One region of the Pseudomonas sp. 10S5 genome, then DNA from elsewhere that is predicted to be linked to it. Evidence: riboswitches for the same ligand, from Rfam matches in the RefSeq annotation. Region 1 holds a riboswitch; each other region holds the start of a gene.

What was found. A riboswitch is a leader RNA that binds a small molecule or an ion and turns the genes downstream of it on or off. The one in region 1 is predicted to bind cobalamin.
Region 2: another riboswitch for cobalamin. It lies ahead of cobO (cob(I)yrinic acid a,c-diamide adenosyltransferase); the one in region 1 lies ahead of QN378_RS20480 (CbtB domain-containing protein).
Region 3: another riboswitch for cobalamin. It lies ahead of cobW (cobalamin biosynthesis protein CobW); the one in region 1 lies ahead of QN378_RS20480 (CbtB domain-containing protein).

What each region holds. Positions count from the first base shown of each region.
Region 1 is NZ_JASJVL010000022.1:37,399-44,790, reverse strand. Features, by position in the region: gene QN378_RS20500 (glutamate decarboxylase) at 1-1,405, opposite strand, end outside; gene QN378_RS20495 (phospholipase) at 1,714-2,436, opposite strand; gene QN378_RS20490 (N-acetyltransferase family protein) at 2,597-3,112, shown strand; gene QN378_RS20485 (histidine phosphatase family protein) at 3,124-3,696, opposite strand; cobalamin riboswitch at 3,711-3,852, shown strand; gene QN378_RS20480 (CbtB domain-containing protein) at 3,883-4,095, shown strand; gene QN378_RS20475 (CbtA family protein) at 4,111-4,854, shown strand; gene QN378_RS20470 (2-hydroxyacid dehydrogenase) at 4,939-5,880, shown strand; gene QN378_RS20465 (CTP synthase) at 6,042-6,773, shown strand; gene QN378_RS20460 (antibiotic biosynthesis monooxygenase) at 6,778-7,107, shown strand; gene QN378_RS20455 (MFS transporter) at 7,126-7,392, opposite strand, start outside.
Region 2 is NZ_JASJVL010000011.1:69,741-77,132, forward strand. Features, by position in the region: gene QN378_RS13870 (cobyric acid synthase) at 1-384, opposite strand, end outside; gene cobD (threonine-phosphate decarboxylase CobD) at 381-1,388, opposite strand; gene cbiB (adenosylcobinamide-phosphate synthase CbiB) at 1,381-2,289, opposite strand; gene bluB (5,6-dimethylbenzimidazole synthase) at 2,286-2,936, opposite strand; gene QN378_RS13890 (cobyrinate a,c-diamide synthase) at 2,933-4,228, opposite strand; gene cobO (cob(I)yrinic acid a,c-diamide adenosyltransferase) at 4,239-4,850, opposite strand; cobalamin riboswitch at 4,956-5,178, opposite strand; gene QN378_RS13900 (hypothetical protein) at 5,323-5,901, shown strand; gene QN378_RS13905 (sorbosone dehydrogenase family protein) at 6,065-7,392, shown strand, end outside.
Region 3 is NZ_JASJVL010000004.1:244,398-251,789, forward strand. Features, by position in the region: gene QN378_RS05975 (acyltransferase) at 1-617, shown strand, start outside; gene nfuA (Fe-S biogenesis protein NfuA) at 676-1,269, shown strand; gene cobM (precorrin-4 C(11)-methyltransferase) at 1,360-2,106, opposite strand; gene QN378_RS05990 (cobalamin biosynthesis protein) at 2,155-2,565, opposite strand; cobalamin riboswitch at 2,677-2,895, shown strand; gene cobW (cobalamin biosynthesis protein CobW) at 2,995-4,059, shown strand; gene cobN (cobaltochelatase subunit CobN) at 4,063-7,392, shown strand, end outside.

The DNA.
Region 1 (7,392 bases):
CGATTGGAGTGGCAGCGACAGCACCATGGTTGAAGCTCGGGCCGGCCTCAGACGCCAATACCGGATTCTTTTGCAGGAAGGCGATGGCCTTGCGCAAGTCATCCAGCAGCAAGCCAATCAGGTCGCGGCTGACACCATGCCGTACCAATACCCGCTGGACGACAATGTCCTGGCGGTCAGAGGGCAGTGGGTACGACGCAATCTGCCAGCCGCGCATCCGTACCCGTTCCGACAAGTCATACAGGCTAAACCCGTGGTCGATGCCGTCCTTGAGCTTGTAACAAACCGCTGGCAAACCGTCTTTGCCGTCGTAGACTAATTCCAATGGGCCGAGCTTGGTAATTTCACCCGCCAGCCACTGCGCAGTGTCCGAACAGGCTTGCTGGATGCGGGTGTAGCCGTCCCGGCCCAAACGCAGAAAGTTGTAATACTGCGCGATGATTTCACCGCCTGGGCGACTGAAGTTCAGGGCAAAAGTCGCCATGTTGCCGCCCAGATAATCGACGTAGAAAATCAGCTCTTCTGGCAGATCGGTTTTCGAGCTCCAAATGATCCAGCCCACGCCCAGTGGCGCGAGGCCATATTTGTGACCGGAGGCATTGATCGATTTGACCCGCTCGATCTGGAAGTCCCACTTCAATTCTTGCTGAATGAACGGGGCGATAAAGCCGCCGCTGGCCGCGTCCACGTGGATCGGGATATTCAGCCCGAGGTCACGCTGCATGGCGTCCAATTCGGCTGCCAACGCCGCAACGGGTTCGTAGATACCGGTAAAGGTCACGCCCAGCGTGGCAACCACACCGATGGTGTTTTCGTCGCAATATGCACGCAGGTCGGCTGGCTCCAGGCCCAACGCATTACCACGCAACGGTACTTCACGAATTTCCACATCGAAATAACGGGCAAACTTCTTCCAGCAAATCTGCACCGGACCGCACACGAAGTTGGGTTTGTCGGTGGTCAGACCGGCTTCTTCGCGGAGTTTTTTCCAGGTCCATTTCAACGCCAAGCCGCCGAGCATAGCCGCTTCGCTGGAACCGGTGGTCGAACAACCCACGGTTTGCCAGGACTTCGGCGCATGCCACAGATCGGCAATGATGTGCACGCAACGGTTCTCGATCTCGGCCGTTTGCGGATATTCGTCTTTGTCGATCATGTTCTTGTCGAGGGCGTCAGCCATCAACTTCTGCACTTCGGGTTCGACCCAAGTGGTACAGAACGTCGCTAGGTTTTGCCGGGAATTACCGTCCAGCAACAGCTCGTCGCGGACCAGGTTGTAAGCCGCCGATGGCGCAGTCGAATGATCAGGCAGCCGATACTTGGGCAGGCGTCGTTGCGACGTGCCACTGGAGTAAACATCTTCGATAGCGTCGTCGCGGGTTTCAACGGTTTGATGGAGTGCCATGGAATCCTACTCTGCAGAAATGAGGGAAAGGCGATAGCCCTGGCCGCGATGTACAGCAGATCCAGCCGCGTCAAAGCGTGCTGCAAAAACGTGAACCTAGAACAGACAAACGTTTGGACGATACGTGCGGCGAGAACTTTTACCGGCTCGGGGGGCGGCGTGTTCGGGGAAATGTAGTCAAATTCGATGCGTAACTAACCCCTGTAACCCTACGCTGAATAGGGTGGGTCTTTATTGATCCAGATCAGTTATTCAGAAGGGTCAGGTTTTTGTTCAAACCACGTTCTGTGAACTGACCCGAGAGTGGTTTAAATGTGATTGATCTCCTTCAACCAACTATCCAAGTCCATGATTTCGTTATCGCTGATGGTATGGCCAATCCCCAGATACGCATGGGATTCAGGCGTAATGCCCAATTCTTTCAACCAGGTTTCAGCGTCGGTTGCGCCAACATAGGGAACTCTCTGGTCGGCGGTGCCGTGACCGATAAACACGTCAAGCGCCTTGAAACCCGGTAGCGGCTGCAACTCGGATTTCAACATCGGCAAGATCTTGCCGCTCAACGCGGCAAATCCACGGAGGATGTCCGGGTGCCGCAGAGCTACCTCATAGGACATGATTGCGCCCTGACTAAACCCGATCAAAAACACCTTATCCGGCTGGGTGTGGTACTTCTCGGTGGCTTTGGCCACAAAGTCTGAAATCAACGCTTCACTGTTTCTCAGGTCGTCGGTCTCGCCATCGTAGGGGCCGTCGCCGGGTTTTTTGTTAAACCACTGATAGCTGCCGGGTCCGACCTCGAGCGGTGCTCGCGCCGATAAAAAAGTGTACTCGGTGGGCAGTTGATCCTTGATGTCGAACAGGTCGGCTTCATTGGCGCCGGAGCCATGCAGGAAAATAATCAGCGGCTTGTTTCGGGATTGTCCGTCAGTCTGTTCGAGGTAACTCAGGGGCAGGTCGGTCAGGAGGGGGGATTGAGCGTGAACGGCGGATGACGCGAGGATCAACAATGCAGCGAGGAATCTGATCATATGCCTGCCTTTCACAGCCTGTCCGGATCGAGGACGGAGCTTAGCATCTTGGGTTACTGCTATTTGTTATCGCGCATTGAACGCAAGTCTCCGGCTTCTCTTGCGCATCAGTGCACGGCATTATTGCGACCCACTCGAGAGCCACTGGAGCAGAAGATATATGGACACCCGCGATACCCCAGTCTTACGCGATGCCACGGACGACGACCTGCCCGGTGTGCAATCCATTTACGCGGCGCATGTGCTCGGGGGGATTGCCAGCTTTGAACTGGACGCGCCCAGCGTGGCCGACATGGTGAGTCGGCGGTCCGATATTCTTTCCAAAGGATTGCCCTATCTGGTCGCGGAGCTGGCGGGCGAGGTGGTGGGTTATGGTTACGCGACCCTTTACCGACCGCGTGCGGGTTACCGCTTTACGGTAGAGGATTCGGTCTATGTGCGTGACGGCATGGGCGGGAAGGGTATTGGCCAGGCGCTGCTCGGCGCAATCATTGAGCGCTGTACCCATGGTGGTTCGCGGCAAATGATCGCGATCATTGGCAACAGCGAAAACTACGCGTCGATCCGGCTGCACGAACGCCTCGGTTTTCGTCGCGTGGGGGTGTTTGAGTCGGTGGGTTTCAAGCACGGGCGCTGGGTGGACACAGTCCTGATGCAGCGGGCGTTAGGTGACTAAGTGGCGCATTCCTACAAGGGCTTGGGTTTTGCTGTGCGCTCCATCCTGAGTCGCCAGCGCCCGTTAAAACTAAGCTCGGTCATCGACAGCGGTTCGATGTCGATGGCGTTGACCGCAGTCGTCGGGCACTGCAGCGCATGGACGATAGCTGCCCGGATGACGAAGGGATGAGTGATCGCGACAACATGGCCTGGGGTGCGCAAGGTCTCGAGCCACGCGCTGACGCGGGCGCAAACGTCGGCAACGGACTCGCCACCGTGGGGGGCGCTCATGCTGTCGGTAAGCCAAGCGTTAAGGGCTTCGGGTTCATGGGCCTGGAGGTCGTCGATGCGGTGCCCTTGCCAGCGTCCGAAATCGCAGTCGCGCAGAGCGGGCGCGATGTCCATCTCGGTTCCGAACAGCAGGGCGGTCTGCCGCGTGCGGGCTTCCGGTGCGCTCAGTAGCTGAGCCAAGGTTTTGAAGTGTCCCGACAACGATCCTGCTGACGATTGCCACGCCATCTCTATGGGTTCGTCTTGCGGAAAACGGCCGAGCTTTTGCGCCACGGTTCGGGCGTGGCAGATCAACGTCAGACGGGTTGCCATGGCGGTCCACACTGGTTTTACAAGTCGAGAAGAGTACACTGCCCGAGCATTTGCATCATCTTGCAAAGCAGGAAGCCGGTTTGAATCCGGCGCGGTCGCGCCACTGTGTTCGGTCAATGCCGTAAGCCAGACCTTGTTTTGTCCATCCTGTTATCCGTTTTGGGACGCGAGTTCCCTGGAGACACCATGACTTTTAATACGACCACTCATACCGATACTTCGCTGCCGATTATCCCGCTTGGCGAGATTCTGCCGTGGGCGGTGTTTGTTGGTTTGCTGTTGATGCTTGCGCTGTATTTCGTTGGCGCAGAACAAGGCGCAACATCGATGTTCTCCGGTATGTATGTCCATGAGTTTGTGCATGACGGTCGCCACTTGCTGGGCTTCCCTTGCCACTAACTTCGGGTACATGACATGACTGGGCAATTATTGGTAAGGGGAATGCTGGTGGGATTACTTGCCGGCCTTCTTGCGTTTGGCTTTGCAAGAGTTTTTGGCGAGCCACAGATCGACCGGGCCATTGCCTTCGAAGAGCTGCACCTGTCGGCGACGCACGACGGCGCACAAGAAGAAGAGTTGGTCAGCCGCCAAGTACAAAGTACCCTCGGCTTGTTCACCGGCATCATTGCGTATAGCGTCTCGCTAGGCGGCATCTTCGCCTTGGTGTTTGCTTATACTTTGGGCCGGGCTGGTAACGTCGGCCCGCGTGGGCTTGCGGCATTGTTGGCGCTTGCGGCCTTCGTTGCGATTATTTTGGTGCCGGGTTTGAAGTACCCCGCCAATCCGCCCTCGATTGGCGATCCTGCAACCATCGGCAAACGCACCAAGCTGTTCTTCTTGATGATGCTGCTCTCCGTGGCGGCGATGGTCATTGCGATCAACGCCGCACGTAAGCTAATTGCCACTCGCGGTATCTGGAACGGCGCGTTGTTGGCTGTAGGGTTATATGCCGTGATCATGATTTTAGCGGCGGCGATGTTTCCTACCGTCAATGAAGTACCGGACGGTTTTTCTGCCGTGTTGCTCTGGAAATTTCGTACCGCGGCGCTGGGCATTCAGATCGTACTGTGGACCACCGTTGGCCTGGCCTTTGGCTGGCTGGCAGAGCGCAATCTCAATCCACTGAACTCACCGCCTCGGGCGAAGCTTCAATCCTGAGAAGAGGCCCGCCGCGTGCGGGCCTTTTACTGTCTATCATCCTTCGTGGTTTAACGCTGTCTGACTCCGTTACGAGAGGGAAGTATGACGACTGTTCTAGTGCTGGTAGAAACCATCAATGACTACCTGCCGATTATTGAAGACAGTGGCTTTACCCTGATTCTTGCGCCGACCCCAGCGGAGCGCGCCAAGGCTATTGCCACCCACGGCGAGCAGATCAATGCGGTGTTGACCCGAGGTCCGCTGGGTTTCTACGCCGACGAAATCGCCGCGCTTCCGCATTTGGAGATCATCTGCGTGATTGGCGCCGGTTATGAACATGTGGATCTTAATGCCGCCCGGGCTCGGGGTGTTGTGGTAACCAACGGAGCAGGGGTCAACGCGCCGTCGGTGGCCGATCACGCCATGGCCTTGTTGCTGTCGCTGGTGCGGGATATTTCACGGGCTGACGCCTCGGTTCGACGCGGTGAATGGAACAAAATCATGCGGCCTTCATTGGCCGGCAAACGCCTTGGGATTCTCGGTATGGGCTCTGTGGGCATGGCTATCGCCAAACGTGCTCTGGGATTCGACATGTCAGTCAGCTACCACAATCGTCGCCCGCGCAGCGACGTGCCCTACGCTTATTGCGCCACGCCGGAGGCGCTGGCGAGTGCGTCGGACTTCTTCATCGTCGCCACGCCGGGTGGGGCTGGCACCCATCAGTTGGTAGACAAGGCCGTGCTTGAAGCGCTGGGTCCAGACGGTTTTATCGTCAATATTGCCCGTGCCAGCGTGATCGCGACGGCGGACCTGATCGATGCCCTGGAACACAAACGCATCGCAGGCGCCGCGCTGGATGTGTTCGATGACGAACCGCGAGTGTCCGATACGCTGAAAGCTTTGAGCAATGTGGTATTGACTCCGCATGTCGCCGGTCTGTCACCGCAAGCGTCCCAAGGAACCGTGCAATTGGTGGCGGATAACCTATTGGCGTATTTTTCCGGAAAGCCCGTGCTGACGCCGGTTCCGCTCCCGGGGAGTTGAAGCTTAAACTGCATCGGACCTACCCTAACGCAGCCAACCTACAGCGACTTAAGTAAGCGGGGCGCTTGATGGTGTATGTTTCTTGGCGGTTCGCAGCGCCACCAAAGGCTAGCTGCCAGAGGAGTTTCGGCGCCAGCGCGAGTTAACTCAGGAGAGAATGGATGGGTAGCGAAAAAATACGTATTGCGCTAGTCGGTGATTACGATTCAACCGTAACGGCCCATCAGGCGATTCCTTTGGCGCTGGACCGGGTAGCTAATGACGAAGGATTGTCAGTTGCCTTTGACTGGTTACCCACGTCCGAGGCCCATGACAACCTTGCGTTGGCTCGGTTTGACGGGCTGTGGTGCGTTCCGGCCAGTCCTTATCAAGACCCCGAGGGAGCGTTTAATGCCATCCGTTTTGCCCGCGAGCAGCAGGTGCCGTTTCTCGGCACTTGCGGCGGGTTCCAGCACGCGGTGATTGAATACGCGCGCAATGTGTTGGGGTGGGAGGACGCGGAACATGCCGAAACCTCGCCCGAGGCGCAGCGCGCCGTTATCGCGCCGTTGAGTTGCGCATTGGTCGAAAAGGCAGACGCTATCGAACTCGTTCCAGGCTCACTGATCGCCAACGCCTATGGCGCGCTGAACACTACGCAAACCTACCGCTGCCGATTTGGCCTCAATACCGCGTTTGCGCAGGCGCTGCTGACGGGGCCTTTGACAGGTACGGGTCATGACCAGACCGGCGACATTCGGGTGGTAGAACTGGCAGGTCATCCGTTTTTTGTCGCCACTTTGTTCCAGCCGGAAAGGGCTGCACTAGTGGGGGTGACGCCACCGTTGGTGGCAGCCTTTATTCGGGCGTGTTTTCTGCGTCGGGCCAGTGTGACAACTTCAATCAGGGGCTGAGACGATGATTGCCAAAACACCTGCAGCACCTTACTACGCTGTGGTTTTCACCTCGCTGCGTATTGCCAATGACAACGACGGCTATGCCGAGGCAGCCGACCGAATGGTCGAGTTGGCCCGACAACAACCCGGTTTTCTTGGCGTTGAGTCGGCCCGTGGAGAGGATGGGCTGGGGATCACCGTGTCGTATTGGTCCAGCGAAGCCGCCATCCTTTCATGGAAGCATCACCCTGAACATGCCGCCATCAGAGAACAAGGCCGCGCCACCTGGTATCGAGCCTGCACCACCCGAGTCAGCAAGGTTGAACGGGCGTATTCGTTTGAGGTGGGGTGAAGGGTCCACCTCCAAGCTCTACAGGTTGTTTGTTGTCGTACTGGTGGGTCGTATCACCGGCGCATGGCTGTGGTGTACGTTTGGTGCGGTGTCGGCGGTACGTACCAGCAGCCAGGTGGCCAGCGCCGAGATGATTGCCACTGTCGCCGCAACAAACAGAATCGCTTGGTAGCCTGCGCCAAAGCTGCTCGTGGCCAATGAATTCAAGCCTGGCGCACCTCCGGTCAAATCTCCTGCAGCGATACTGCGAGTCAGGGCGTAGGCGTCGGCCGCCGTTGCGTTGGG
Region 2 (7,392 bases), on a different contig from region 1:
GACCACGGGGTAAGCCGCACTCAAACGTTGATGGGAGGCCAGCACCGCTTGCATCGCAATCTGTTTATAGGCGTGATACGCCACCGCGTTCATGGTGGTGACCACACGGCCGTGGATGATCACCTGGGCGCCGGTGTCGCTGTTAGGTTTGAGCAGCACCGGATTCATGTCAGTGTGCGGCTCAAGGCCTGCCGCTTGCGCTTGCACTGCCTGTGCTCGGCCAATCTCACCGCCGTCTGCGGTCACTGCGCTGTTGAGTGCCATGTTTTGCGGTTTGAATGGCACGACACTGACACCCTGGCGGGTCAGCCAACGGCACAACGCCGTTACCAGCGTGCTTTTGCCGGCATCAGACGTTGTGCCTTGCACCATCAGCGTGGTCATTGTGCTTCCTTGTTGTAGTCACTGAGCACCTGCTCAAGTCGTTGCCACTGCGCTTCTTGCGCCGGCAGGCCGAACCTTAAACTGCTGTGTTGCGGAGTTTGTGTGTTCATAAATAATCGCAACAGGACGCCACGGCTCCCGCAGAACTCATGCACAGAAATCGCCGATGGGGTAATAAGCCATTGAAACAGCGCACAACCGCCATCCGGCATCAGGCCGTATTGCGTCATCAGCGCAGCCAGTCGTTCGCTGGCCTGCTGCGTGCGTAAACGCTGCTGCCTGTGACCTTCGACATCGCTGAGACACGCCTGCCCAAGCACCCGCGTTGGTCCACTGATGGCCCAAGGGCCGATGTGGCGTTCCAGCACTTTAAGAAACTGCGGTTCGGCAATCACAAACCCTAGACGCGCACCCGCCAGACCGAAGAACTTACCGAACGAACGCAATACGATTAGCCCGACGCGCCAAGTCTCGGCGCTCAAACTTAACTGCGGCGTATTGTCCATAAATGCTTCATCAACTACCAGCCAGCCCCCACGCTCGGCCAACCGCGCATGCCACTCCAAGAGGCGCTCGGGCGCGATGTTTAAGCCAGTGGGGTTGTTGGGATTAACGACGACCAGCACATTAATGCTGTCGAGAAAATAATCCACTTCGTGTTCGAGCATTTCGCGGACTAGAAAACCGCTGCTGCGCCAAGCTTCAGCGTGTTCGGCGTAACAGGGGGACAACACACCGACTTTACCTGACCGACGCAAACGCGGCAGCGCTTGGATCGCACATTGGGAACCAGGCACCGGCAACACATGTTTGGCACCGTAATAAACACAGGCGGCCGCTTCAAGACCGTCCCCAGTTTCCGGCAAGCGTGCCCATGCACGTGTCGGGATCTCGGGAATTGGCCACGGCCACGGCGCAATGCCACTGGACAAGTCCAGCCAATGCTCTTCGGCGATGCCATAGCGCACAGCCGCCTCTTTCAAGCGGCCCCCGTGTTCAAGCATAAAACTCAGCTCCCACGCACACGATCAACAACCATAACCAGACTCCGCGCTGGACCAGTTGCCAGCCACGATCAATCGATTGGGCATCGGCCGCAGCGCCTTCGCCTAGCTGTGGACGCTGATGCAGCTCGCCGTGATAAATCGCCGCCCCGCCTAGCTCCACATTCAATGCTCCAGCGCCAGCGGCCATTACCGGGCCGGCATTGGGACTGTCCCAGAGTGGCGCTTGATCACGCCAGCAGCGTAACGCCAGCCGAGTGTTGCCCAACACGGCGTAGGTCAACGCCACCAACCGTGCCGGAAGGTAATTTAAAAGATCATCGATTTTCGCCGCCGCCCAGCCAAAACGCTCGAAACGTTCGTTGCGATACCCCCACATTGCATCCAGAGTATTGCTCAGGCGGTACAACACTACGCCCGGCACACCGGCAATCAAAAACCAGAACAATGCAGCGAACACTGCATCGCTGCCATTTTCCAACACCGATTCAGTCGCGGCGCGGGCCACTTCAGTTGAGTCCAGCTCCGCCGTCTGTCGGCTGACCAAGTACGATACCCGGCGCCGCGCTTCATTCAAATCATCGCCACGCAACGCCTTGGCCACCGGCTCTACATGCTCGCCAAGGCTGCGCAAACCCAGCGCGCAATACAGCGCTGTCACGTCTACCAGCCAACCGACATAGGGCAACCAACTTAACGCCGTCGCCAGCAACGTCAACGGCACAACCGCAATGAACCAGGCGGTAACGCCATGGCTGCGCCATCCACGTCCAGCCGCATTGAAGCGCTGCTCAATTCGATCGGCAAAGCGCCCGAAGGCCACCAACGGGTGTGCGCGTTTCGGCTCGCCCAGCAGCGCATCCAACGCGACCCCGGCGACGCTCAATAACGCAACACTCATCGGGTCACACCCCACTGGTTCTCATACAGCAACTCGCTCAATGGCCGTATCTGCGCCCAACCTTCCAAGGCCAGCATCGGCGCCGGATAGAATTCGGCCACCGGTCCCAGGCATAGAACTGCCAGTGGTTTGGCCCCGGCTGGCATGCCCAGTAAGTCAGCCAATGCCTGGGGCTCGAACAACGACACCCAACCCATGCCCAATCCTTCGGCGCGAGAGGCTAGCCACAGATTTTGAATCGCACAAGACAAGGACGCCATGTCCATTTCCGGCAAGGTACGGCGACCAAAAATATGCCGTTCGCGGTCGTCCATCAACGCGGCGACCAAGACTTCCGCGCATTCATTGATGCCTTCGACTTTGAGCTTCATGAAGTCGTCCGCGCGCTCGCCCAGGGCTTGAGCGGTACGAATTCGCTCTTCCTCGACTTGCGCCTGAATACGCGCGCGCAACTGCGGGTCGCTGATTCGAATAAAGCGCCACGGCTGCATCAAGCCCACGCTGGGCGCCTGATGGGCCGCTTCCAAAAGACGCGCCAACAATTGGGGGGCCACTTCGCCGCCGATGAAGTGCCGCATGTCTCGGCGTTCGGCAATTGCACGGTACACCGCTGCACGTTCGTCAGGGCTGAAAGCCAGATCATTCATGGTTTGAAAAGCGCCGCAACCGCGTGGGGGTTGGAAGGAAAATAGAAGTGGACATAAGACGCAGTCATCCGACCGTCACGGTAAACCGCCTCGGCACCGCGCCCACCGTTGGGGCTCAGGCCACGGGCGATGGGTTGCAACTCGGTGCTGGTCAGCGAATGGTGATACGTGTGCCCGCGCAAGACGCCTTCGGGCAATTCGACAGCTTGTAAGGCTAACGCGGCTAAACGCTTCTGCATCACCGCTTCGCCGGTCAATAGACCCACCAATTCGGCACGTTGGCCGTCGACGTCGGTCAATGCGTCGAGCAGATAAAGCATGCCGCCGCACTCCGCCAACAACGGCTTGCCAGCCACATGGTGCGCACGTATGGCCGCCAGCATGGGCCGGTTTTGTCCCAGTGTTACGTGGTGCAACTCCGGGTAACCGCCGGGTAGATACAGGCTGTCAGCAGCGGGAATCCGAGTGTCACGGATAGGCGAGAAAAACGACAGCTCGGCACCCATAGCCCGCAGTAAATCGAGGTTAGCGCCGTAGAGAAAGGCAAACGCCTCGTCATGGGCGACAGCAATCGTGATGCCTGCCAGCGACGGTTCAGTCTCGACAACTTTGGGGGCTGCGAACTCGACCGGCGGTGGCAAAGCTACCTCACAGGTGCTGGCTAATGCAGCTGCGGCTGCATCAAGGCGGGCGTCCAGATCATTCAGTTCGCTGGCCTGGACCAAGCCCAAATGACGGCTCGGCAATTCGATCCCGGTTTCCCGCGATAAAGCGCCATACCAACGCAATCCTTCGGTGAGGCTGCCTTCCAGCAATTGCGCATGCCGCACAGTGCCAACCCTATTGGCCAACACCCCAGCAAACGGCAGGTCCGGTTGATAAAGCGCCAGACCCAAGGCTAATGCACCAAAGGTTTGGGCCATCGCCGTGCCGTCGATCACCGCCAACACCGGCACCCCGAAGTGGCGCGCCAGGTCGGCACTTGAGGGTGTGCCGTCGAACAGTCCCATGACGCCCTCAATCAGAATCAGGTCAGCTTCGCCCGCAGCCTCCCACAACAGACGGCGACTTTCATCGGCACCGACCATCCATAAATCCAGCTGATAAACCGGCGCGCCACTGGCCCGCTCAAGGATCATCGGGTCGAGAAAGTCCGGGCCGCATTTGAATACGCGCACGGTGCGCCCTTGATTGCGGTGCAGACGCGCTAAGGCAGCGGTGACCGTGGTTTTACCCTGACCAGAGGCAGGCGCGGCGATTAACACCGCCGGGCAATGACGCGGCGCTCTCATAAAAGGTTACTCACAACTCAATGCCTTTCTGTGCGCGGATTCCGGCCTGAAAAGCGTGCTTGACGACGCTAATGTCAGAAACAGTGTCGGCCAAGTCGATCATTTCAGGTTTGGCACCGCGACCGGTTACCAGCACGTGCTGCATGGGCGGGCGGCCTTGCAGATCGCTGAGTACTTTTTCCAGATCCAGGTAACCATGTTTGAGGGCGATGTTCAGCTCATCGAGCACGATCAGACCGATGGTCGGATCACGGAGCATTTCTTGTGACACTGCCCAAGCGGCTTCTGCGGCGGTGATGTCGCGCTGGCGATCCTGTGTTTCCCAAGTAAAGCCTTCGCCCATGACGTGATACCGAACCTGCTCAGGGAAACGTCGGAAAAACAACTCTTCCCCCGTGCTGTTGCGGCCTTTGATGAACTGCACAACGCCGCATTGCATACCGTGCCCCATGGCCCGGGCGAGCATGCCAAATGCAGAGCTGCTTTTACCTTTGCCATTACCGGTCAATACCAGCAACAGACCGCACTCGTCAGGTGAACTGGCGATGCGTTCGTCGATCACGGCTTTTTTGCGCTGCATGCGCGCCAAATGGCGTTCGTCACGTTCGGGGGATTCGTTCATCTCAGCTCTCCGCTTGAGCAGGGCACGCGATAGCAAACGGAAGGCACAGAAATTGACTGCCAGCACGGCCAATGAAAAGCCCTGCGCAGAGCATCGCCCGCCGTGATGCTGTTGGATGGATCAGGCCGGTCTCCGGGCTCATGAGTGGGAACGCCCCGCTATGCGCCTTCCCATGTCTTTTTCGGACACAGTGGCTGAGTGCATAGCTTCGACTCATTTACCGTTGCGGGGGCAGCGCCGGGATCGACCGCTTGACGCGTCCTCACCGGCTTCCCTGTTTCACTTCGCCAATCGTAGATTGCGAAGCACCTGAAACATGTCGCGAAGGGTAGAGGGTTGGGGGTATAGCGTCAATCAACGCGCCATGTGCTTTGTTCACCCAGCGGTCAAAACCAGGCAGCAAGCCGTTGTTGGCTAATTTGATATCAAAAGGCCATACTTCTGATAGCATCCAAAAAACAAGGTAGGCGCCATGCGCGGCTTGATCATCAGCAACCCGAGACTGGAATTCCTTCGTCCCGCCTTAGAATGCTGGTTCGATTGCATCGACCGTTACAGTCAGGTCATGGGAGAAGGTGAATGCACGCATTGGTTTGACGAACGCACCAACCTCGGCATGCTCTCCAGCGCCGCGTGGATGGCCCGGATGGTCACGCTAGAACATGCCCCCAGTAAGAAACAACAGGACGATGGTAATCGAAGCGCCCGAACTGGCCTGTTTGTTGCGACATCGGATGACAGCGCATATATCCAAGCCACTCAACGCTGGCCATATTTTGGCGAAATAAACCTGACCCCCGCGCTGCTGGATATCGTCGGTGATGCCAAAAAAACCAGTTATGCAAACCACCTCAAACTCGGCGGTCTCTTCGTTACACCACGTAAAATCATGCAGAGCGTCACAGTCGAAGAGCTGGAAGATTTCGTCGAAGATTTGCAAAAACAACACGCCTGCGCCGTCGTGTGGTATTTCCCTTATGGTTACCGCAACCTGCACAACGAAGAGGGCCAATACTTCCCCGGCCTCGCACTGTTATTAAGAGCAGCCTGATCAGCGCTTTTCTTGCTTGATGACAAATGGATCGGAGCTCTGCGATCCATGGCTTAAACGCCGACCCACCTCTCACTCAGCCAATCCCGCGAGAAAGGTTGAACCTCGACGGTTTAATTGCCTCTATCTCCTTACGCGCCCCTTCGCCTTTATGGAGTTCAATATGCCCCTGCTCAGACCCCAGATAGTTGTTTTTTTGCTAATGGCCCTTGGCATTACTGCATGCGGTGAAACGTCCCAACTTAAAGTAGCCGATGGCATGGGTCCGACGCCGATGTTGCCAGAGCCCAACAAAACACTGATTCCGACGGTCAATATTGCCCCCGCCGTGGGCTGGGCCAAGGGCGCGAAACCGGTCGCGGCAGCAGGCACCCAGGTATCTGCGTTTGCCGAAGACTTGGACCATCCACGCTGGCTATACGTCCTGCCTAACGGCGACGTACTGGTCGCCGAAACCAATTCGCCCGCCAAACCCGATGATTCTCCGGGTATTCGCGGTTGGATCATGAGAAAAGTCATGGGCCGTGCAGGTGCAGGCGTACCTAGCGCTAACCGGATCACCCTGCTGCGAGACAGCAACCATAGTGGCGTGGCTGACACGCGCACGGTTTTTTTGCAGGGCCTTAATTCGCCGTTCGGTATGACGCTGGTGGGTAACGATTTTTATGTCGCCGACACTGACAAATTGCTGCGTTATCACTATGAAAACGGCCAGACCGCTATCCGTGGTGAACCGACAACCGTGACCGATCTGCCGGCAGGTACGATCAATCACCACTGGACCAAAAATGTCATTGCCAGCAAGGACGGCAAGAAGCTCTACGTCACCGTGGGTTCTAACAGTAACGTCGGGGAAAACGGCCTCGACAAAGAGCTAGGTCGAGCGTCGATCTGGGAAGTTGATGCCGCCACCGGAGCCCACAGAATCTTCGCCTCCGGCCTTCGCAACCCTAATGGCATGGATTGGGAGCCGCAGACCGGGAAATTATGGACTGCGGTTAATGAGCGCGATGAGATTGGCAGCGATCTGGTGCCTGACTATGTGACCTCGGTCAAAGACGGCGCCTTTTATGGCTGGCCATTCAGTTACTACGGCCAACATGTCGACATCCGCGTTAAACCACAGAACCCGCAACTGGTGGCCACGGCCATTTCGCCCGATTATGCGGTGGGCCCGCACACTGCATCATTGGGCATGACTTTCGCTGACGGAAAATCTTTACCAGCACCCTTCAACCAAGGGATGTTCATCGGCCAACACGGCTCCTGGAACCGCAATCCGCACAGCGGTTATAAAGTACTGTTCGTTCCGTTCGCCAATGGCAAACCATCTGGAACGCCGGTGGACCTCTTGAGCGGCTTTTTAAACAATGACGACAACGCCCAAGGCCGCCCGGTTGGGGTTGTCAATGATCAACATGGCGGAGTATTGGTAGCGGACGATGTGGGTAACAAAGTTTGGCGGGTGACGGCGGCCAAAACACAACAAGC
Region 3 (7,392 bases), on a different contig from region 1:
ACGAGATGCTCTTCTATTTATTGTTCTCGACGGTATTCTTGGTTCAGCAACGCCATCGGCCCCTGTTAGTAGCGACAGCATTATTTGCCGTGAGTGGCGTACTGGCGCGCTATGGCTTGATTAGCCATTTTTATGGCAATGACATCGTTTACGAATTTCTCCTCGGGATCGGAATCGGTGTGATCTACCGTCGCGGTTGGGTCGGCAACGGTTTGTGGCTGCCTTTGTTAGCGATTACGGGCGCGTTGATGACTATTTATCACTTGCCTGCAGATGATCGATTTATCAACTGGGGCCTGCCGAGCGCTTTGATTGTTATCGCCTGCATCTCAATGGAACCCTATTTTGAGGGCAACCAATTGCTCAAGGCGCTGGGGGATTGTTCTTACTCGGTCTATTTGCTGCATGTGTTGGTGCTCTATAGCGGGTGGTTAGTTGCCGAGCGTTTTGGGCTGAATCCATACGCGGTGTTTGCGGTTTGCGTGCCGGTAATAGGACTGGGTGCCTGGGGCAGTTACCAATGGATTGAGAAAGGACTGTACCGCCGCCTTAAGGGCTGGTTGGACCAGCACCGAATCGAAAAAACCAAAACGGCCCTTTCCCGACAAAATTACTAGGACTTTGTGCGGCGCGTTTGATTGGCGTAAACTCTGCCTACGTCTGCGAGGAATTTTCATGACCGCTATTACTATTACCGATGCTGCCCACGATTATCTGGCCGATCTGCTTGAAAAGCAGAACACTCCGGGCATCGGCATCCGCGTGTTTATTACCCAGCCTGGCACCCAATATGCTGAAACCTGCATTGCTTATTGCAAGCCGGGCGAAGAAAAACCTGAAGACAACGCCATTGGCCTGAAAAGCTTCACTGCCTGGATTGATAATTTCAGCGAAGCCTTTCTTGACGATGCCGTTGTCGACTACGCCACTGATCGCATGGGCGGCCAACTGACCATCAAGGCGCCAAACGCCAAAGTACCTATGGTCAATGCCGACAGCCCAATCAACGAGCGCATCAATTATTACTTGCAAACCGAAATCAACCCTGGTCTGGCCAGTCATGGCGGCCAGGTGACGTTGATTGATGTGGTCGAAGAAAACGACGAAAACATCGCGGTCCTGCAATTCGGCGGCGGCTGCCAAGGCTGTGGCCAAGCTGACGTTACCTTGAGAGAAGGGATAGAGCGTACGTTGCTCGAACGCATTCCCGAACTCAAAGGCGTCCGCGATGTGACCGATCACTCGCAAAAAGAGCACGCTTACTACTAAGGCTGCTGTTTGACCTGAACAAAAAAAACACCCCGCGGGTTCGGGGTGTTTTTTTGTCGCCGATTTGAGTCGTGCAAAAAGTCACAAAAATTAACGCCGATACACATGGGCATGCCCGGCACGGTATAGCGATGAGTCGGCAAAACTGTTGTTGCCCAGCACCCGGCCAACCAATATCAAAGCCGTACGGCGAAAGCCTTTGGCCCGCACTTTTTCTTCTATATCTGTCAAGTTTCCTACTACCCAATCCTGATCCGGCCAGCTGGCACGATGGACCACTGCAATCGGGCAATCAGCGCCGTAGTGCGGCATTAGTTCGGCCACTATCTTGTGCAGATTGTTCACCCCTAGATGAATGGCCATGGTCGCCCGATGTTGCGCCAGGCTCGCCAGCTCCTCGCCTGCCGGCATCGAGGTTTTGTCCGCGTAACGGGTCAGAATCACGCTCTGGGAAATGTCCGGCAGGGTCAGTTCCACGCCTAACAGCGCTGCGCACGCGGCGGTGGCGGTGACGCCCGGGATGATCTCAAAAGCTATATTCAGTTCGCGCAAGTGACGAATTTGCTCACCAATGGCGCCATAAAGGCTCGGATCGCCGGAATGAACCCTGGCGACGTCTTGGCCTTGTTCATGAGCAGACTTCATCAGCTCAATGATCTGCTCCAAGTGCAACTCTGCGCTATTGATCACCTGCAAAGCGTTATGGCCTGCCAGGACCGCCGTCGGCACCAACGATCCAGCGTAGATAATCACCGGGCAACTGCGAATCAAGCGTTGACCTTTGACCGTGATCAGCTCCGGGTCGCCGGGGCCTGCGCCGATGAAAAAGACGGTCATGGAATCTCCTGAAGCTACAAAGGGCTGGATGAGTGAGCGGAGTGCGGATTATCGAGGATTCGGTACATCACCTGCCAAGGCAAATGTCGCGTGTCGATTTTTGCTGCGGTTGATCAGCAATACGCTGGGGCGTCCGCTGAGCTGTTCCGCCAAGGCCAGGGCTGCGCTTTCTGCCACGCCATGGCAACCGGTATGGGCAAAGGCCAGCGCCGATCGATAGCTCAGCTGTGCGTCGAAGCTTGCCAATTGCGCGGCACTGAAAAACGCCACCGGCAGATCAAGCAGCGCAGCCAGCGCTAGCAGGCCCGGTTCAGTGCTTTTCTGATCAATGGACGCCAGGGCGGTAATCGCGTCGATCCGCAGGCCATGGGCGGCCAGGCTTTGTTCGATCAGTTCGAGCAGCAGGCTTGCAGGGCAGCCGCGCTGGCAGCCAAGCCCCACCACCAGCGTCGTCGACATCCGCTTGCTCCGCTATCGGTAAAGCGTGGCAGGAAACCATGACCGGGCGCGAAACGTCAATCGCGCGACCTGTCGCGAGGCGCTGGTGATTGACCTGCCCAAGGTCACTGCGTAGCCTTGCATCCTTGAGGTTCTCCGGCGCAGGCCGGGGCTAAGAAGGGAACGCGGTCAATGCCGCGGCTGCCCCCGCAACTGTAAACGGTTATGTTCATTGCACAGCCACTGCGCCTGACGCGGGAAGGCGCAATGAACGCGTGCTCGGCGTCTCGCGATGAGGCAGTCGACATGCCACCGTAAGCCAGGAGACCTGCCTCGACATCAGAATTCTCACTACAACCGGGCGGGGTGATCCGGTGGCGAATTGATCCGCGTGCATATGCTGCGCGGTTCTCGTCCTGTTTTGCCCGCCGCTTTGCCAAAGGGCACCCAATGAAAACGCTGGCCAAACTTCCTGTCACCATCGTCACCGGCTTCCTCGGTTCGGGCAAAACCACTTTGCTACGGCACATGCTCGACAACGCTGACGGTCGGCGAATTGCAGTGATCGTCAATGAGTTCGGCGAACTGGGGATCGACGGCGACCTGCTCAAACAATGCAGCATTGGCTGCACCGAAGAAGAAGCCAACGGCCGGGTTTATGAGCTGGCCAACGGCTGCTTGTGCTGCACCGTTCAGGAAGAGTTTTTCCCGGTCATGCGCGAGCTGGTCGCCCGCCGTGGCGATCTGGACCACATCCTGATCGAAACCTCGGGCCTGGCGTTACCCAAACCTTTGGTCCAAGCCTTTCAGTGGCCGGAAATTCGCAACGCCTGTACGGTTGACGCGGTGATCACCGTCGTCGATAGCCCTGCGGTGCTGGCCGGCACCTTCGCGGCGTTCCCGGATCAAGTCGATGCCCAGCGTAAGATGGATCCGAACCTGGACCACGAATCACCGCTGCACGAGTTGTTCGCCGATCAGCTGTCCAGCGCTGATCTGGTAATCCTCAACAAGGCTGACAAGATGGACGCTGCCGGCCTCGCCGCAGTCCGTGCTGAAGTCTCGGAGGAGCTGCCGCCAGCGGTCAAAGTGATTGAGGCCAGCAATGGTCGCTTGCCGATCAGCGTGTTGTTAGGCCTGGGCGCCGAGTCCGAACTGCATATCGACGGTCGCCATAGCCATCACGATTCCCATGAAGGCGCAGACCCTGCTGATCATGACCATGATGCGTTTGACTCAATTTCAATCACCTTGCCGCAGGCTGACGAAAGCTTGTTATTCGATGCCTTGAACCAATTGGTGGTGCAGCACGGTATTTTGCGGGTCAAAGGCTTTGCCGCGATTCCGGGCAAACCGATGCGTTTGCTGATTCAGGGTGTCGGTACCCGTTTCGACAAACATTTCGACCGCGCGTGGCGTGCCGACGAAGAGCGAGTAACCCATTTGGTGTTGATCGGTCAGAAGCTCGACGCCGGGGTGCTTGAAGCCCAGTTGCACGCAGCGGTTGCTGGCTGACCCATGCATTTACTGAGAACCCAGCCCGGCGGATTCGTCCCCGACGACAGCATCGCCGATTTGGGGCAAACCCCGGCCGAGCTGGTGATTCTCTGTAGCGGCGATTCCCACTTGGCGCTGCTCGCGGAAGCGGCGCAACAGTTGCCCGACGATTACCCCAGCGTGCGCCTGGCCAATCCGATGCAGGTGCAGAATCATGCATCGGTGGACCTCTACGTCGATCAAGTGCTGCAACACGCCAAGGTCATTCTTATTTCCCTGCACGGCGGTATCGGTTATTGGCGCTATGGTGTTGAGCGCCTGGTGCAGCTGGCTGAGCGTGGTGTGAAGCTGATTCTGGTGCCCGGCGATGACCGGCCTGACCCGGAGCTTAGCGGCTTAAGCAACGTGACGGCGGAAGAGGGCGAGCGGCTTTGGCATTTTTTGCGTCAGGGTGGCATGCACAATGCGCTGGAGTTGTACCGGTGCTTGGCCAGTCGTTTTCTAGCGCGGGATTATCCGTGGGCTGAACCCGAAACCCTGCCACGCACCGCGATTTATCACCCGCACAAAGCCAACGCTAGCCTGAGCGATTGGCAAGCCCAATGGCAGCCGTCGCAACCGGTGGTAGGGCTGCTGTTTTATCGCTCCCATCTGCAAGCGGCCAACACCGGATTTATCGACGTGTTTTGCGCCCGTTTGCAGGCTCAGGGCCTGAATCCACTGCCCATTGCAGTCGCCAGCTTGAAAGAAGCGGGTTGTCTGGCGGTGGTGGAGGACCTGTTCGATCAGGTCCGGGCTGAGCTGATCCTCAATACCACCGGCTTTGCCCAATCCAGCCCCGAAGCCCCTCATCTGCGACCGTTTCGGCGCAACGTGCCGGTCATTCAAGCTATTTGTGCGCAGGACAACGAGCCCGCTTGGCAGGCCAGTGAACAAGGCTTGGGCGCGCGGGACTTGGCAATGCACATCGCGTTGCCGGAGCTGGACGGGCGGATTATCAGTCGGCCGATCAGTTTCAAGGACTTGGCGTGGCACAGCGAGCGCAGCCAGTCGGACGTGGTGTGTTATCGCGCCCAGCCCGAGCGCATGGATTTTGTCGCGCAGTTGGCGCGGCGCTGGATTGATCTGGCACGGCTACCGAACGAGCAAAAGCACATCGCGTTGATATTGGCCAATTACCCGACCCGAGATGGTCGGATCGGCAACGGGGTGGGGTTGGACACGCCAGCGGCGGCGCTGAATATTTTGCGCGCTATGCAGGCGCAAGGTTATCCGATGGCGCCGTTGCCTGAGAGCGGCACGGCCCTGATTCATGCACTGCTCGGCGGCGTGACCAATGATCTGGACACGATCGACCAGCGTCCCTGTCAGCAAAGCATGGCGCTTGATGACTACCTTGCCGCGTTCAGCCAATTGCCACTGGCCAATCAGCATGCGGTGACTGCACGCTGGGGCGCGCCGCAGGCCGATCCCATGTTTCGCGCTGAGCGAATGATGGTCGCCGGGCTGCGTTTTGGAATGACCTTCGTTGGTATTCAGCCGGCACGGGGTTATCAAGTAGATGCCAGTGCGGTCTATCACGACCCGGATTTGGTGCCGCCCCACGGATACCTCGCGTTCTATTTCTGGTTGCGCAAGGCCTATGGCGCCCATGCGGTGATCCATGTTGGCAAACACGGCAATCTTGAATGGTTGCCGGGCAAAGGCGTGGGGTTGTCGCAGACCTGCTGGCCGGACGCGGTATTGGGCGCGATGCCGAACATCTATCCGTTCATCGTCAACGATCCGGGCGAGGGGGCTCAAGCAAAACGCCGTACCCAAGCCGTGATCATCGACCACTTGATGCCGCCGTTGACCCGAGCCGAAACCTACGGCCCGTTGCGTGACCTGGAAGTGCTGGCCGACGAGTTCTACGAAGCGCAATTGCTCGACCCGCGCCGGGCACGGGAACTGCAACGCGACATTCTTAAGCTGGTCCGGGAAACCCACATCGACCGCGAGCTGCAACTGGGCGAGCAGCTCGACAGCGACGCCGATGCGGGGGTCTGGCTGCCGCGTCTGGACACCTATTTGTGCGACCTCAAGGAATCGCAGATTCGCGACGGTTTGCACATCTTCGGCGAATCGCCCAGCGGTCGGTTGCGCATCGACACCTTGCTGGCCCTATTACGCATCCCCCGAGGCGACGGCCGTGGCGCTCAATCGAGCTTGCTACGGGCCCTGAGCAAAGCTTTCGAGTTGGGTTTTGACCCGTTGAACTGTGAGTTATCCGAGCCTTGGAACGGCCCTCGGCCCGATGTGTTGCTCAGCGTCAGCCAAGACCCTTGGCGAACGGCTGGCGACGTTCGAGAGCGGTTGGAATTGTATGCGGCGCAGCTGATTGAGCAAGTGCTGCACGGGTTACCAATCGACGAATTATCTGAAAACAATGACTTAAAACTTATTCTTCATTCATTGCGCGAAGTGGTTGCGCCGCGCCTTGATGCCTGTGGCCTGGCTGAAATGCAAGGGTTGCTCGATGCACTGAGCGGTCGGTTTGTGCCGGCAGGCCCCAGCGGCGCACCGAGCCGTGGTCGCCTCGACGTACTGCCCACCGGGCGCAATTTTTTCTCAGTAGACGTGCGAAATCTGCCGACCACTACCGCTTGGCGAATTGGATTCCAATCGGCCAACCTGCTGCTTGAGCGTCATTTGCAGGACCATGGTGATCACTTGCGTCAGTTGGGTTTGTCGGTGTGGGGCACCGCAACCATGCGCACCGGTGGCGACGACATCGCTCAGGCTATGGCGCTGATGGGCGTGCGTCCGGTCTGGGCTACTGGCAGTCAGCGGGTCGATGATTTTGAAATATTGCCATTGAGCTTGCTGGATCGTCCTCGGGTCGACGTGACACTGCGGGTTTCCGGGTTTTTTCGCGATGCGTTCTCCAACCTGATCCGGCTTTTCGATGCGGCAGTGCAGGCGGTCGCCGCGCTGGATGAACCGGATGAGCTAAACCCGCTGGCGGCCAAGGTCCGTGAAGAGCGGCTTAGGTTTGAAAGCGAGGGATTGCCTGTCGAGGACGCAGCGCGCCAAGCGGGCTGGCGTATTTTTGGTGCTAAACCCGGCGCTTACGGCGCAGGCGTGCAAGGCGCTATCGATGGGCGCCTCTGGCAAACCCGCCAGGATCTTGCGGAGGTTTACCTCAATTGGGGCGGTTATGCGTACGGCGTGGCTGATGAAGGCACGCCCGCACGAGAGCGTTTCGCGCAACGCTTGGGCCAAGTGCAAGCGGTTCTGCAAAATCAGGACAACCGCGAACACGATTTGCTCGATTCCAATGACTATTACCAGTTCCAAGGCGGCATGCTG